One region of the Streptomyces sp. NPDC005728 genome, then DNA from elsewhere that is predicted to be linked to it. Evidence: riboswitches for the same ligand, from Rfam matches in the RefSeq annotation. Region 1 holds a riboswitch; the other holds the start of a gene.
The links. A riboswitch is a leader RNA that binds a small molecule or an ion and turns the genes downstream of it on or off. The one in region 1 is predicted to bind cobalamin.

Region 2: linked by a shared signal. The riboswitch ahead of ABZ471_RS13810 (ribonucleoside-diphosphate reductase subunit alpha) and the one ahead of metE (5-methyltetrahydropteroyltriglutamate--homocysteine S-methyltransferase) in region 1 are both predicted to bind cobalamin.

Annotation. Positions count from the first base shown of each region.
Region 1 covers NZ_JBEXYL010000191.1:46-7,208, reverse strand. The annotation lists gene ABZ471_RS46610 (hypothetical protein) at 1-87, opposite strand, end outside; gene ABZ471_RS46605 (threo-3-hydroxy-L-aspartate ammonia-lyase) at 178-1,146, opposite strand; gene ABZ471_RS46600 (PAS domain-containing protein) at 1,157-1,807, opposite strand; gene ABZ471_RS46595 (hypothetical protein) at 1,900-2,358, shown strand; partial or broken gene ABZ471_RS46590 (sugar phosphate isomerase/epimerase and 4-hydroxyphenylpyruvate domain-containing protein) at 2,301-2,699, opposite strand; gene ABZ471_RS46585 (IclR family transcriptional regulator C-terminal domain-containing protein) at 2,610-3,050, shown strand; gene ABZ471_RS46580 (alpha/beta hydrolase) at 3,097-3,993, opposite strand; gene ABZ471_RS46575 (helix-turn-helix domain-containing protein) at 4,111-5,145, shown strand; cobalamin riboswitch at 5,304-5,520, shown strand; partial or broken gene metE (5-methyltetrahydropteroyltriglutamate--homocysteine S-methyltransferase) at 5,673-7,163, shown strand, end outside.
Region 2 covers NZ_JBEXYL010000016.1:23,675-30,887, forward strand. The annotation lists gene ABZ471_RS13795 (helix-turn-helix domain-containing protein) at 1-785, opposite strand, end outside; gene ABZ471_RS13800 (hypothetical protein) at 878-1,132, shown strand; gene ABZ471_RS13805 (ribonucleotide-diphosphate reductase subunit beta) at 1,045-2,064, opposite strand; gene ABZ471_RS13810 (ribonucleoside-diphosphate reductase subunit alpha) at 2,064-4,436, opposite strand; cobalamin riboswitch at 4,562-4,699, opposite strand; gene ABZ471_RS13815 (GNAT family N-acetyltransferase) at 4,739-5,245, opposite strand; gene mctP (monocarboxylate uptake permease MctP) at 5,372-6,982, opposite strand; gene ABZ471_RS13825 (DUF3311 domain-containing protein) at 6,979-7,213, opposite strand, start outside.

The DNA.
Region 1 (7,163 bases):
CGCGGGGACCAGATCGCGCTCACCGCTCGCCAGCAGCCGCTCGATCCTGTCCAGGCGGCTCCCGGCGTCGTCCGTGCCTTCGGTCATGGCGAAGATTGTCCCGGGTCGCAGAGGCCGTGTCCGGGCGGGGTGCCCGACCGCCTCCGGGACGGCCGGGTACGGGCTCCGAGCTGCGGGTCAGCCGCCGATGAGCCGGCTGAACCGCTCGGCGTCGATGTTGCCGCCCGAGGCGATGACGCCGATCCGGGGCGGAAGGTCCTCGACGCGTCCGGCCAGGAGGGCGGCCAGGCCGGTGGCGCCACTGGGTTCGAGGACGATCTTCAGACGCTCGAAGGCGAACCTCATGGCGCGGACGATCTCCTCGTCGCTGACAAGGGCGACGGCGTCGACCAGACGCTGGTTGATGCCGAAGGTGATCTCGCCGGGGGTGGAGATCGCCTGGCCGTCGGCGATGGTGCGGGGCACGGGGATGGTGACCCGCTCGCCGCTCTCCAGGGAGCGCTTCGTGTCGTCGCCCGCTTCGGGCTCCACGCCGATCATCCGGATGCCGGGGTGCAGGGCCTTGGCGGCGGTGGCACTGCCGGCGATCAGGCCGCCGCCGCCGACGGGCACGAGGAGCGCGTCGAGTTCCCCGGTGTCCTCGAGGAGTTCCAGGGCGGCGGTGCCCTGGCCGGCGATGACATGGGGGTGGTCGTAGGGCGGGATCAGGACCAGGCCGCGGTCCTCGGCCAGCGCCTCGCCGAGGGCGGTGCGGTCCTGGGTGTAGCGGTCGTACGTCACGATCTGCGCCCCGTATCCCGCGGTCGCCTCCCTCTTGGAGCGGGGGGCGTCCTCGGGCATGAGGATGACGGCGCTGGTGCCCAGTTCGCGTGCGGCCAGGGCGGTGGCCTGGGCGTGGTTTCCGGAGGAGTAGGCGGCGATGCCCTTGGCCAGTTGCTCGGGGGCGAGCTGGGCGGCCGCATTGTAGGCGCCGCGGATCTTGAAGGCGCCGATCCGCTGGAAGTTCTCGCACTTGATGAACACCTCGGCGCCGACGAGTGAGTCGAGCGTGCGGGAGGTGAGTACGGGGGTGCGGTGGGCGATGCCCTTGAGGCGCGCGGCGGCCTCACGGACGTCGTCGAACGTGACGGGCGAAGCGGCAGTCATGAGGGGCCCTTCACTTGGTGTAGTTGTAGACGGTCGCCCGGGACACCCCGAGCAGGTCGGCGATGGCCTGGGCCGCATCACGGGAGTCGAAGTAACCGTCAGTGTGGAGCTGCCGGACGAGCGTCCTCTTGGCCTCCCGGCCCAGCGATCTCGGGGTGCCGCCGCGTTCGGCGGCGAGCGTCTCGACCGTCTGGCGCAGCTCGCGGGCGTTGCGGTCCCGCAGTGTCTCCAGTGCCTGCTCACCCTGCTCGGTGTCGGTGGCGACGAGGTTGGCCAGGGCGAGTGTGACCGGCGAGAGCACCGAGACGTCCAGGTTCAGACACAGGGCCGCGATGTACTCGCCGGCGCTGTTCTTGATGCCGATCGACGTGCTCTTCGCCGGGCGGCCGTCGGGGAACCGGTTGGGGTAGTTCTGGATGACGCTGGGGTACTGCGGGTCAGCGATGCGGGCCAGCCCCAGCTCGGTTGCGGAGTCGCCGGCCCGGCGGCCGGAGAGGTTGTTCTCGATCGCCCGGATCGCGTGCTGCGGGTCGCGCAGGTCGTGCAGCACCACTTCGCACAGGCCCGGGAACATCCGGCCCAGGGCGACGGCGATCTTCTCCGCTTCGCCGATGAGGTGCTCGTCCGCGGTGGCCGCAGCGGTGCCTCTGACGTGGTCCATGGCGATCTCCCCCGCAGACGTCCATTGATCTCGACCGTTTTGATCTCGACTATTTTTCCAACTCTGGATAATGAGGCTAAACGATCGCTGCCGTGCCGTCCAGGGGCGCCATCGTGCCGCACATGCTCGACGACTCCGTTCTGGGCCTGACCTCGGCCGACGCGGGCTCCATGGGTGGCTGGACCACGTTCCGCGCGGCGAGCGGGAGCAAACCGAGGCCGTCGCCGACCGGAACGTCTGCCCCGGCGTATGAGGCGACCTCTCTACCGCGGCCGGCCTCGTTCTGCGGCCTGCACCTCGTACACGTGGTGAGCACGTGGTTGCCGCAGCTGATCGGCGCACGGGCCGACAGCGGCAACGAGAGCCGGGGCTTGACCGCCTTCGCCCTGGCCAGGCTGGTGGGCGAGCTCGCCGTCACCCTCGTACCGCTCGCCCGGCGCGCCGCCTCGGCAGCGGTTCTCCTGGCTGCCGGCGCCTCCCACCGTCCGGCGGACTACCTCCGCTGGGCGGCCAGCCGGATGGGGGCGTTCGCGGCGCCGTATCCGCGGTAGCCGCCGGTGCGCTGCACGAACTCGAAGAAGACGTGGCCGACCGTCTCCGTGTACCAGTGCCGGAACTCGCCGCCCTGCTCGTCCCGGTCGTAGAGGATGCCGAGTTCGCGGTATGTCTCGACCTCGCCCTCGGGGAATTCGTACCGTGCCCGCAGGTCGTCGTGGTAATTGGCGGGGACGCGCAGCAGGTCGGCGCCCGCCGCGTGGAAGCCGCGCACCGCCGCGACGAGGTCGTCCACGGCGAAGGCCACGTGCTGGGCGCGGGTGCCGGCTTCGTCCGTCGGGCTCGGGGCGAGGTTGCGGACCAGGCGCGGTCCGTCGGCCGCAGCGGACAGGGCGCGGCCGGCGCCTCCTCGAAGGTCCTGCTGCGTGACGTCTCCGAGGCACTCCTGCACCGGGTGGCCGCCGCCTCGCCCCAGGGTGAGGGGCATGCCGCACAGCTGCGGACCTGGGCGGCGGAGGCGACCGAGCGGGGCTACGCCGTCGGCAGCGGCGAGTGGGACGAGGGGCCGACCGCCGTGGCGGTGCCCGTGACCGGCCGCGGCGGCCCGGTCGTCGCGTCCCTCTCCCTCAGCGGCCCCAGCCACCGCTTCCCGTACGAGGCCGTGGAGCGCTTCGCCGCAGAACTCACCCAGGGTGCCCGGCTCATCTCCGACCAGGGCTTCCGTCACCCGCTGGGCAGCGAGGCCTGAACGGACGGGTGTAGACCGCGCCCACCTCGTGAAGGGAGACGCAACTTCACTCGGTGAGGGCACGGCGCAGGACGGCGCCCAGTTCGGCGAGTTGCCGCTGCGAGACGTCGGCGGTCTGGATCGCCAGTGACCCGTGGAAGGTGCCCGGCCACTGGCGCAGCTCGACCGACACGCCCGCCTGCAGCAGGCGCAGCGCGTAGTCGATGCCTTCGTCGCGGTTCGGGTCGAACTCCGCGGTGGCGATGTAGGCCGGTGGCAGACCGGACAGGTCGTCGGCACGCGCCGGAGCGGCGTACGGCGTGGCGGGCTGGGAGCCCAGGTAGTGGCCCAACGCCGCGGCGCGTACGGCACGCGTGTTCCAGGGCGTGTCGGTGAAGTTCCGTGCCGACCATGTCTGTTGGCGGTCGTCGAGGATGGCTTCGTTGAGCAGTTGGAAGCGGATCGGCGGGCCCAGCTGGTCGCGGGCCCGCAACGCCACTGCGGTCGCGAGGTTCGCGCCGGCGCTGTGGCCTCCGACCGCGATCCGGTCCGGGTCGATGCCGAGTTCGGCCGCGTGTTCGTGCGTCCAGGTCAGGACGGCGTAGACGTCGTCCAGGGCGGCGGGGAACCGGTGCTCGGGCGCCAGGCGGTAGTCGACGGTGATCACGACCGCACCGGAGAGGTGGGCTATCGGCGCAGCCCAGTGCTGCTCTGTGTCCAGGTCACCGACGACCCATCCGCCGCCGTGCAGCCAGACGACGGCACCTTGCGCCTGGCGCGGGCGGTACACCCGCACCGGCACGTCCGGATCGGCGGGCACCGTGCGGTCCTCGACCTCCAGTCCCGCGGTGTCCGGCGCCGGCCGCGCGGCGGCGAGCTCGGCGTAGATCTTTCGGTAGGCGACCGGGTCGGTCAGATCGGTACGGGGGAGCAAGGGGATGAATGCTTCGAGTTCGGGATCCATGCCGGACATCCTGACCGGCGCCGCCCCGGAGATCACCCGCCAACTGTCGGGCGTCCCGCCCGGATCACGCACCGATCGGCGCTTCTCCTCCCGGTCATGGGACCCTAACCTCCTGTCATGGAGGCACTGGCCGTACGGCTGTCAGGACTGGACCCGTACGTCGACGGCGCGATCCGCATCGTCGCGTTCTACGACACGCTCATGCGCCGGCGGGTGGATCTCCCGGCGCTCGCCCGGGCCTCGGCGGGCCTGGCCGAGTGCGTGGCCGGGGTCCGACTCCACGGCACCGGACAGGTGATCCGTGTCGCACCCGACGGAAGGCAAGCGTCCGCCCCGCCGTCACCCGCGTCCACCACCGCGCCGATCACCCTCGACGAGGAGGAGATCGGCACGGTGTGGCTGGAACGCCCAGGCCCACACAATCCGCTCGACGAAGTGCTCCTGGACCGGCTCGCCATCGCCGCCGCGGCGGTCGTCGAGCGGTACGGCCCGGCCCGCACCACCATGGCCGACCCCGCCCTCGTCGAACTGGCGATCAGCTCCGACAGCGACGAGGCGGCCCGGGTCAGGGCGCTACGGCTCCTGGGTTTCGCCGCCGGCCTGCCGCTCCACGTCGTCGCCGTACGGTCGCGGCTTCCGCTCGACCAGATCGGCGCCCTGCTCTGCCCGGGCCGCCCGGTGAAGGCGGCATCCCTCGCCGACGTGGGTGTCGTCCTGGCGGCCACAGTGGACCAGGACCGGTTCCCGGCAGGCGTACGCGCGGGCATCGGCGCCGCCGAAAGCCCCGATCGGTCCTGGCGGGAGGCCCGTACCGCCCTCCGCTTCACCACCCCACGCCAACCGGTCGTCCACTACGACGACTTGGGGGCGTTGACGCTGCTCGCCCAGGTATCCCAGGACACCGTACGAGACAACGCCGACGTGGCTGCCATCGCCCGAATGGCGGGCAACCCCGCAGACCTGGAGACGCTGGACACCTACTGCGCCGCCGGCTCCCTACGACGGGCAGCCGATCTCCTTCACCTGCACCACAGCAGCGTCGCCCGCCGACTCGAGCAGATCGGAAAGGTCCTGGACATCGAACTCACCGAACCCACCGGGCTGATGCGGGCAAGACTCGCCCTCACCGCATGGCGGCTGCTCAACGACTGAGAAGGGCCCGCCCAACACTTCTGGGCTCCTCCGAACCGGCAACACCCGACTGCTGGCCCGCGAGACCGGCCGGGGTTTCCACGTCCACGACCGACCCTGAGGCCCGGGGGACGGACCGAATGCAGGGGGTGGCGCCCCGGCAGTGCGCGTCACCCTTTAGGCTTGCTCCTGCAGCTGGTTCGCCCCGTCCGCCAGGCGGGATGCGTCGTAAGAGGGAACCCGGTGGAAATCCGGGACTGCCCCGCAGCGGTGAGCGGGAACGACCGCCGTCATACGCACTGGGTCCGGGAGGGCCTGGGAAGCGACGGCCAGTAGGTGTCCTCGGTGAGGACGTGCCCGCGAGTCCGAAGACCTGCCAACTGCCCGCGTATGAAGCACTCGTGCGCGGACATCCCGGTGACCTCGAGGGCGGGTCGGCGTACACACCGAACGGACGGCGCCTGGCCGCTGCCGTCCGGTGCGTCACCCCTTCGCGCTCTCGTCCCGTCCCCGGGATCTCAGGGATTCATCTCGCGAAGGAGATCTCCGTGACCATCAAGTCCGCAGCCGCGGCAGCACGGTCCACCGTGTACGGCTACCCCCGTCAGGGACAGAGCCGCGAACTGAAGAAGGCGATCGAGGGCCACTGGAAGGGCCGCGTCACCGCCGACACCCTGCGCGCCACCGCCGCCGAACTGCGCCGCACCCACTGGCGGCAGCTGGCGGACGCCGGCATCGACGAAGTGCCGACCGGCGACTTCTCGTACTACGACCACGTGCTCGACACCACCGTCATGGTCGGCGCGATCCCCGCACGCCACCGGGACGCCGTGGCCGCCGACCCGCTGGCCGGATACTTCGCGATGGCCCGCGGCACCCAGGACGCGGCGCCGCTGGAGATGACCAAGTGGTTCGACACCAACTACCACTACCTGGTCCCGGAGCTGGGCCCGGAGACGGTGTTCGCGGCCGACGCCTCGAAGCAGGTCGCGGAACTCAAGGAGGCCCTCGCCCTGGGACTCAAGGCCCGGCCCGTTCTCGTGGGCCCTGTCACCTACCTGCTGCTCGCCAAGCCCGCGCCGGGCGTGGCCGCCGGCTTCGACCCGCTCACCCTCCTCGACCGGCTGCTTCCGGTGTACGCCGAGGTCCTCGCCGACCTGCGCGCGGCAGGTGCCGAGTGGGTCCAGCTGGACGAGCCCGCCCTGGTCCAGGACCGCAGCCCGGCCGAGCTGAACGCAGCGGCCCGCGCCTACCGCGATCTCGGTGCCCGCAGCGACCGGCCCAGGCTGCTGGTCGCCTCCTACTTCGGGCCGCTCGGCGAGGCCCTGCCGGTGCTGGCCAAGGCACCGGTGGACGGACTCGCGCTGGACTTCACCGAGGCGGCCGCCGCCAACCTGGACGCCCTCGCGGCCGTCGGCGGGCTGCCCGGCAAGCGCCTGGTCGCCGGTGTCGTCAACGGCCGCAACGTCTGGGTCAACGACCTGGAGAAGTCCCTGGCCACGCTCGGCACCCTGCTCGGCCTGGCCGATCGGGTGGACGTCTCGGCCTCCTGCTCCCTCCTGCACGTCCCCCTCGACGCCTCGGCGGAGCGGGACATCGAGCCGCAGATCCGGCGCTGGCTCGCCTTCGCCCGGCAGAAGACCGCCGAGATCGTCACCCTGGCCCGCGGACTCACCCGTGGCCCGGACGCCATCGCCGCCGAACTGTCCGCCAACCGAGCCGACCTGGCCTCCCGCGCCGGCTCCCCCATCACCCACGACCCGGCCGTCCGCGCCCGCGCCGCCGCCGTCACCGAAGCGGACGCCCGCCGCTCCCAGCCGTACCCCGAGCGGTACGCGGCCCAGCGCGCACACCTGCAGCTGCCGCTGCTGCCGACGACGACCATCGGCTCCTTCCCGCAGACCGGCGAACTGCGCACCGCACGCGCCGACCTGCGCGCCGGCCGGATCGACGCCGCCGGTTACGAGGAGCGCATCAAGGCCGAGATCCAGGAGGTCATCTCCTTCCAGGAGAAGACCGGGATCGACGTCCTGGTGCAC
Region 2 (7,213 bases), on a different contig from region 1:
ATCCAGCGGTAGGGAGTCGTCCCCGTCTCCTGCTGGAAGCGGCGGGCGAAGGTGCGCGGCGCCATATGGGCGCGGGCGGCGAGCTGTTCGACGGTCACGTCCTGGTCGAGGTGCTCCTCCATCCACACCAGGACCTCGCCGACCGTGTCGCACCGGGTCTTGGGCAGCGGCCGCTCGATGTACTGCGCCTGTCCGCCGTCCCGGTGCGGTGGCACCACCATGCGCCGGGCGATCTTGTTGGCGACGTCCGGGCCCTGTTCCTTGCGGACGATGTGCAGGCAGGCGTCGATGCCGGCCGCGGTGCCGGCCGAGGTGATCACCGGGTCCTCGTCGACGTACAGGACGTCCGGCTCGATGACCGCCCTCGGATTGCGCAGCGCCAGCTCCTTGGCCTGCCGCCAGTGCACACTGCACCGCCGCCCGTCGAGCAGTCCGGCGGCACCGAGCACGAAGACGCCCGAACACACGCTCAGCACGCGCGTGCCCCGCTCGACGGCTCGCACCAGGGCGTCGAGCAGCGCGGGCGGATACTCCCGCCAGACGTAGTCGCTCCCGGCCGGCACCGCGATCAGGTCGGCCTCCTCCAGCCGCTCCAGACCGTACGGCGTCGACACGGTGAGTCCGCCGACATGGGTGCTCAGCGCTTCGCCCTCCGCCGAGACCACGGCGAAGTCGTACACCGGCAGGCCCTCGTCGCTGCGGTCGATGCCGAACACCTCGCACACCACACCCAGCTCGAAGGGGTGCACACCGTCCAGCAGCACGGCGGCCACGTTCTTCAGCATGCCTTCAGTGTGCCCCGACAGTGGCAGTAAATCGAGGGTGTACGGCAGTCCTGCCACTCCCGGTAAGGAGCATTCAGCGCGACAGTAGTGACATGAACGGAAATCAGATCGAAGGCCTGATCGGAATACTCGTCACGTTCGGCATCCTGGTCCTCCTGGTCCTCCCGTCCGTGCTCGGCATCGTGCGCGACAGGCGCATCGACCGGCAGCTCAGGGAGGCCCAGGAGAACCGCGGAGGGAGCCAGCGGGAAAAGGAGGCTCAGAAGTCCTCGTCCAGGTCGACCGTGCCCTCCACGGCGACCTGGTACGCCGACGGGCGGCGCTCGAAGAAGTTCGTCAGCTCCTGAACGCCCTGCAGCTCCATGAAGGAGAACGGGTTCTCCGAGCCGTACACCGGGGCGAAGCCGAGGCGCGTCAGGCGCTGGTCGGCGACGCACTCCAGGTACTGCCGCATCGACTCGGTGTTCATACCGGGGAGGCCGTCACCGCACAGGTCGCGCGCGAACTGCAGCTCGGCCTCGACGGCCTCCGCCAGCATGTCGGTGACCTGCTGCTGCAGCTCGTCGTCGAAGAGGTCCGGCTCCTCCTTGCGGACGGTGTCGACCACGTCGAAGGCGAAGGACATGTGCATCGTCTCGTCGCGGAACACCCAGTTGGTGCCGGTGGCGAGACCGTGCAGCAGACCCCGGCTGCGGAACCAGTAGACGTACGCGAAGGCGCCGTAGAAGAACAGGCCCTCGATGCACGCGGCGAAGCAGATGAGGTTGAGCAGGAAGCGCCGGCGATCGGCCCTGGACTCCAGGCGGTCCAGCTTCTCCACCGAGTCCATCCACTTGAAGCAGAACTCGGCCTTCTCGCGGATGGACGGGATGTTCTCCACGGCCGCGAAGGCGGCGGCGCGGTCGTCCGGGTCCGGGAGGTAGGTGTCGAGCAGCGTCAGATAGAACTGGACGTGCACGGCCTCCTCGAAGAGCTGGCGGCTCAGGTACAGCCGCGCCTCCGGGGAGTTGATGTGCTTGTACAGCGTCAGCACCAGGTTGTTCGAGACGATCGAGTCGCCCGTCGCGAAGAAGGCCACCAGGCGGCCGATCAGGTGCTGCTCCGACGGCGTCAGTTTCGCCAGGTCGGCGACGTCCGAGTGGAGGTCGACCTCCTCGACGGTCCAGGTGTTCTTGATGGCGTCCCGGTAGCGCTCGTAGAAGTCCGGGTAGCGCATGGGGCGCAGAGTCAGCTCGAAGCCGGGGTCGAGCAGGTTCTTCTCGGTGTTCGGGACGGTCATTACTGGCAGGCCTCGCAGGACTCGGGGTTCTCAAGGGAGCAGGCGACGGCGTCGGGGTCGGCCACCTGCTGGACGGGGATGGTCGCTGGTGCCTGTGCCGCGCGGGCGATGCGGGTCGCCGGGCGCGAGCGCAGGTAGTACGTCGTCTTCAGGCCCGACTTCCAGGCGTACGCGTACATCGAGGAGAGCTTGCCGATGGTCGGCGTCTCCAGGAAGAGGTTCAGGGACTGTGCCTGGTCCAGGAACGGGGTGCGGGCCGCGGCCATGTCGATCAGGCCGCGCTGCGGGATCTCCCACGCCGTGCGGTACAGCGCCCGGATGTCCGCCGGGATCCACGCGAAGCCCTGCACCGAGCCGTTGGAGTCGCGCAGCGCCTCACGGGTGCGCGCGTCCCAGACGCCCAGCTCCTTGAGGTCCTGCACCAGGTAGGAGTTGACCTGGAGGAACTCGCCGGACAGCGTCTCGCGCTTGAACAGGTTGGAGACCTGCGGCTCGATGCACTCGTACACGCCTGCGATGGAGGCGATGGTGGCGGTGGGCGCGATCGCCAGCAGCAGCGAGTTGCGCATGCCGACCGCGGCGATCCGCTCGCGCAGCGCCGCCCACCGCTCGGGCCAGGTCAGCTCGGCGTCGTAGTGGTCGGGGTGCAGCACGCCCTTGGCCGTACGGGTCTTCTCCCAGGCCGGCAGCGGGCCGTTGCGCTCGGCCAGGTCGGCGGAGGCCTCGTACGCGGCGAGCATGATGCGCTCGGCGATCCGGGTGGACAGCGCCTTGGCCTCGGGCGAGTCGAAGGGCAGACGCAGCTTGAAGAAGACGTCCTGCAGACCCATCGCGCCCAGGCCCACCGGACGCCACTTCGCGTTGGAGCGGCCCGCCTGCTCGGTCGGGTAGAAGTTGATGTCGACCACGCGGTCGAGGAAGGTGACGGCCGTGCGGACCGTCTCGTCGAGACGCTCCCAGTCGATGTCCCCGTTGCCCACGAACGCACCGAGGTTGACCGAACCCAGGTTGCAGACCGCCGTCTCGCCGTCGTCCGTGACCTCCAGGATCTCCGTGCACAGGTTGGAGGAGTGGATGACGTGGCCCGGCTCGGCGGTCTGGTTGGCCGTGCGGTTGGCGGCGTCCTTGAAGGTCATCCAGCCGTTGCCGGTCTGCGCGAGGGTGCGCATCATGCGGCCGTACAGGTCGCGGGCCGGGATGGTCTTCCGGGCCAGCCCGTCGGCCTCGGCCCTGCGGTAGGCCGCGTCGAACTCCTCGCCCCACAGGTCGACCAGCTCCGGCACGTCCGCCGGGGAGAACAGGGACCACTGCTCGTCGGCGTTGACCCGGCGCATGAACTCGTCCGGGACCCAGTGCGCCAGGTTGAGGTTGTGCGTACGGCGGGCGTCCTCACCGGTGTTGTCGCGCAGCTCCAGGAACTCCTCGATGTCGGAGTGCCAGGTCTCCAGGTACACCGCGGCCGCGCCCTTGCGCCGGCCGCCCTGGTTCACGGCGGCGACGGAGGCGTCCAGGGTCTTCAGGAACGGGACGATGCCGTTGGAGTGCCCGTTGGTGCCGCGGATCAGGGAGCCGCGCGAACGGATCCGGCTGTACGACAGACCGATGCCGCCGGCGTGCTTGGAGAGGCGGGCGACCTGGTGGTAGCGGTCGTAGATGGAGTCCAGCTCGTCCAGCGGGGAGTCGAGGAGGTAGCAGGACGACATCTGGGGGTGCCGCGTACCGGAGTTGAACAGGGTGGGGGAGGAGGGCAGGTAGTCGAGGCGGCTCATGAGCCCGTAGAGCGCCGCGACCTCGTCCACCGAGCGGGCCGTGTCGTCCTCGGCGAGGCCCGCGGCGACACGCAGCATGAAGTGCTGGGGCGTCTCGATCACCTGGCGGGTGATGGGGTGCCGCAGCAGGTAGCGGCTGTGCAGCGTGCGCAGGCCGAAGTAGCCGAAGCGGTCGTCGCCGGCCGCGTCGACCAGCGCGTCCAGCCGCTCGGCGTGCAGCCGTACGAACTCCGCGGTGCGGTCGGCGACCAGGCCCTCGCGGTGGCCCACGGCGACGGACTCGGTGAAGGACGTCACGCCCTGCGAGGCGGCCTCGGTGCGGATGGTGATGGTCAGCAGCCGGGCGGCCAGCCGGGAGTAGGCGGGGTCCTCGGAGATGAGTCCGGCGGCCGCCTCGGTGGCCAGCTCGCGCAACTCCGTCTCGTCCGCGCGCGCGGACCGGCCCCGCAGCGCGGCCGCGGCGACCCGGCCGGGGTCGGCGTCGGGGAGGTCGGCGGTCAGCTCGGTCAGGGTCCGCAGCAGCGCGGCACCAGGACCGTCCGTCTCCACCGGGGCTCCGGTCGCCTGGATGGCTGAAGCCGGGGCGGCTGGCGCGATGGTCACGTGGGGCTCTCCCTCGCTCGGCACGGGGGCCTGGCGGAGGGCAGGGGGCAGCACGAGCGCGCACGGCGTCGCGTCCACCGGCCCACTCCACGAGGCCCGGACGTCTGAAGGCACCCGGACCGGACGGCCGGGCGCGCGCTGCCGGCAGGTCCTCGGACTGGACAGGCGTGCGGATGCACGCAAGTACACCGTTGCGGGACAGTTCCGGATTCGCACCGGATTCCCCTGCGGCGACAGCGAGGACGAGCATACATCTAGTGCCGGGCTGTCGTGTCACCCCCAGATGTTGTGTCGCTGTCGCTTCAGAGGGTCAACTCATAGGTGAGGAGAGTGATCTCGGCCAGGTGGGGAAGGGGGCTCCAGTCCCGCTCGGGCGTGCGAACGAAACCCAGGCGCTCGTAGATGCGGTGGGCGCTGTGCATGGCGCCCTGCGTGGACAGGACGACGCGGGTGCATCCTGCGGTACGGCGTGCCCGGTCGATGCAGGCGCGCACGAGGGCCTCGCCGGCGCCCTGGCCGCGGCCGGCATGCGCGACCGCGAGCATGCGGATCTCGGCCTCTCCCGGGCCCGCTATGTCGGCCATGGGGCCGCCGGAGGGGACGAAGGTGGCGCCGCCGAGGAGCGTGTCCTTCCGGACGGCCACGAGGACGTCCGCCGCGGCGGCCCGTTTCGCGACGTCTCGCAACTCGCCGAGGTAGGCGTCGCTCTCGCCGAAGTCGAGGAGTCCGTCCTGGAGGTAGGCCTGGGCGGTGATCTCGCCCAGAGCGGCGTATTCGGTGGGCTCGGCCGACCTGACGAGGATGTCCATGGTGCGAGTGTGCACGACGGCGGGCCGCCGGTGGTCCTGCTTTCCGGGGGCCCGCTGCGGGTTCTCTGTGGCTGGTGGCGCCCACGCGGCGGGGCCGTATCCGATACGGCCCCGCTCTGCGCGGCTCTAGTGGGTGCTTCCTGCCGTGGCGGGCGGAAGCTCCACCTCGACGCCCGGGTCGCCCGCGTCCGCCGTGTAGTCCTGCGGCCTGGTCTCGTCGAGACCCTCGGGGGCCTTCACGGCCTTCAGGACGAAGGTGAGGACGACGGTGACGACGACGTTCAGCACGAACGCGGTCAGACCGATGTAACCGATCTCCCCGATGCCCGGGATCTCCTTGGAGTTGCCGCCGAAGTGCTTCTGCGTCGGCGAGGCGATCCCGTACGCGGCGACCGTGCCGTAGACCATGCCGACCGCCCAGCCGGCGAGCAGCGCCCAGCGGTGGAGCCAGCGTGTGAACAGGCCGCCGACCAGGGCCGGGAAGGTCTGCAGGATCCAGATGCCGCCCAGCAGCTGGAAGTTGATGGCGACCGTCTTGTCCATCGTCAGGACGAAGACCAGCGCGCCCACCTTCACCAGCAGGGACACGAGCTTGGAGACCCGGGTCTCCTCCTCGGCCGTGGCGTCGGGCCTGATGAAGTCCTTGTAGATGTTGCGGGTGAACAGGTTCGCCGCCGCGATGGACATGATGGCCGCGGGCACGAGGGCGCCGATGCCGATCGCCGCGAAGGCCACGCCCGCGAACCAGTCCGGGAACATGTCCTCGAACAGCTGCGGGATCGCCAGCTGTCCGTTGGTGACCTTCACCCCGGCCGCGATCGCCATGAAGCCGAGCAGTGCGAGCAGGCCCAGCATCAGCGAGTACAGCGGCAGGATCGTGGTGTTGCGCCGGATCACCTCACGGCTCCGGGACGACAGCGTCGCGGTGATCGAGTGCGGGTACATGAACAGCGCGAGCGCCGAACCGAGCGCCAGCGTGGCGTACGTCCACTGGCCCGCGGGGGCCGGCACGAGCCCGCCCGCACCCGCCTTCGTGAACTTCTCGCCCGCCTTGGCGAAGATGTCGTCGAACCCGCCCAGCTTGATCGGGATGTAGATGATCGCCACCGCGATGACGATGTAGATCAGCGTGTCCTTCACGAACGCGATCAGCGCGGGGGCCCGCAGACCCGACGAGTACGTGTACGCGGCCAGCACGCCGAAGGCTATGAGCAGCGGCAGGTCCTTGACGAACCAGTTGGTGTTCTCGCCGCCACCGACGCCCATCACGTCCAGCACGGCCTGGATGCCGACCAGTTGGAGCGCGATGTACGGCATCGTCGCCAGGATGCCGGTGACCGCCACGGCCAGCGACAGGCCCTTGGAACCGAAGCGGCCGCGCACGAAGTCCGAGGTCGTCACGTAGCCGTGCTTGTGCGAGACCGACCACAGGCGGGGCAGGAAGGTGAAGATCAGCGGGTAGACCAGGATCGTGTACGGCACCGCGAAGAAGCCGGCCGCGCCCGCCGCGTAGATCGCCGCCGGTACGGCGACGAAGGTGTACGCCGTGTACAGGTCGCCGCCGAGCAGGAACCAGGTGATCCAGGTGCCGAACGACCGTCCGCCCAGGCCCCATTCGTCCAGCGACTGCTCGTTGTCGGGCCGGCGCCAGCGCGCGGCCAGGAAGCCCATGACCGTGACGGCCAGGAAGAAGAAGATGAAGACGCCGAGCGCGACGCCGTTGACGCCGTCCTTCATCGGGTCGCTCCCTCGTCCTGCGTGGCCTTGCGGGCGCTCTGGTCACGCTGCCACAGCTTGTAGGCGAGCATCGTGAGTGCGGTGGAGATGACGACCCACAGCATCTGGTACCAGTAGAAGAACGGGATCCCGATGAACGCGGGATCCGTCTTGCCGTACGAGCCCACCCACAGCATCGCCGCGAAGGGCGCGACGAGACACAGACCGATGATCACGCGGACCGGTGTCACG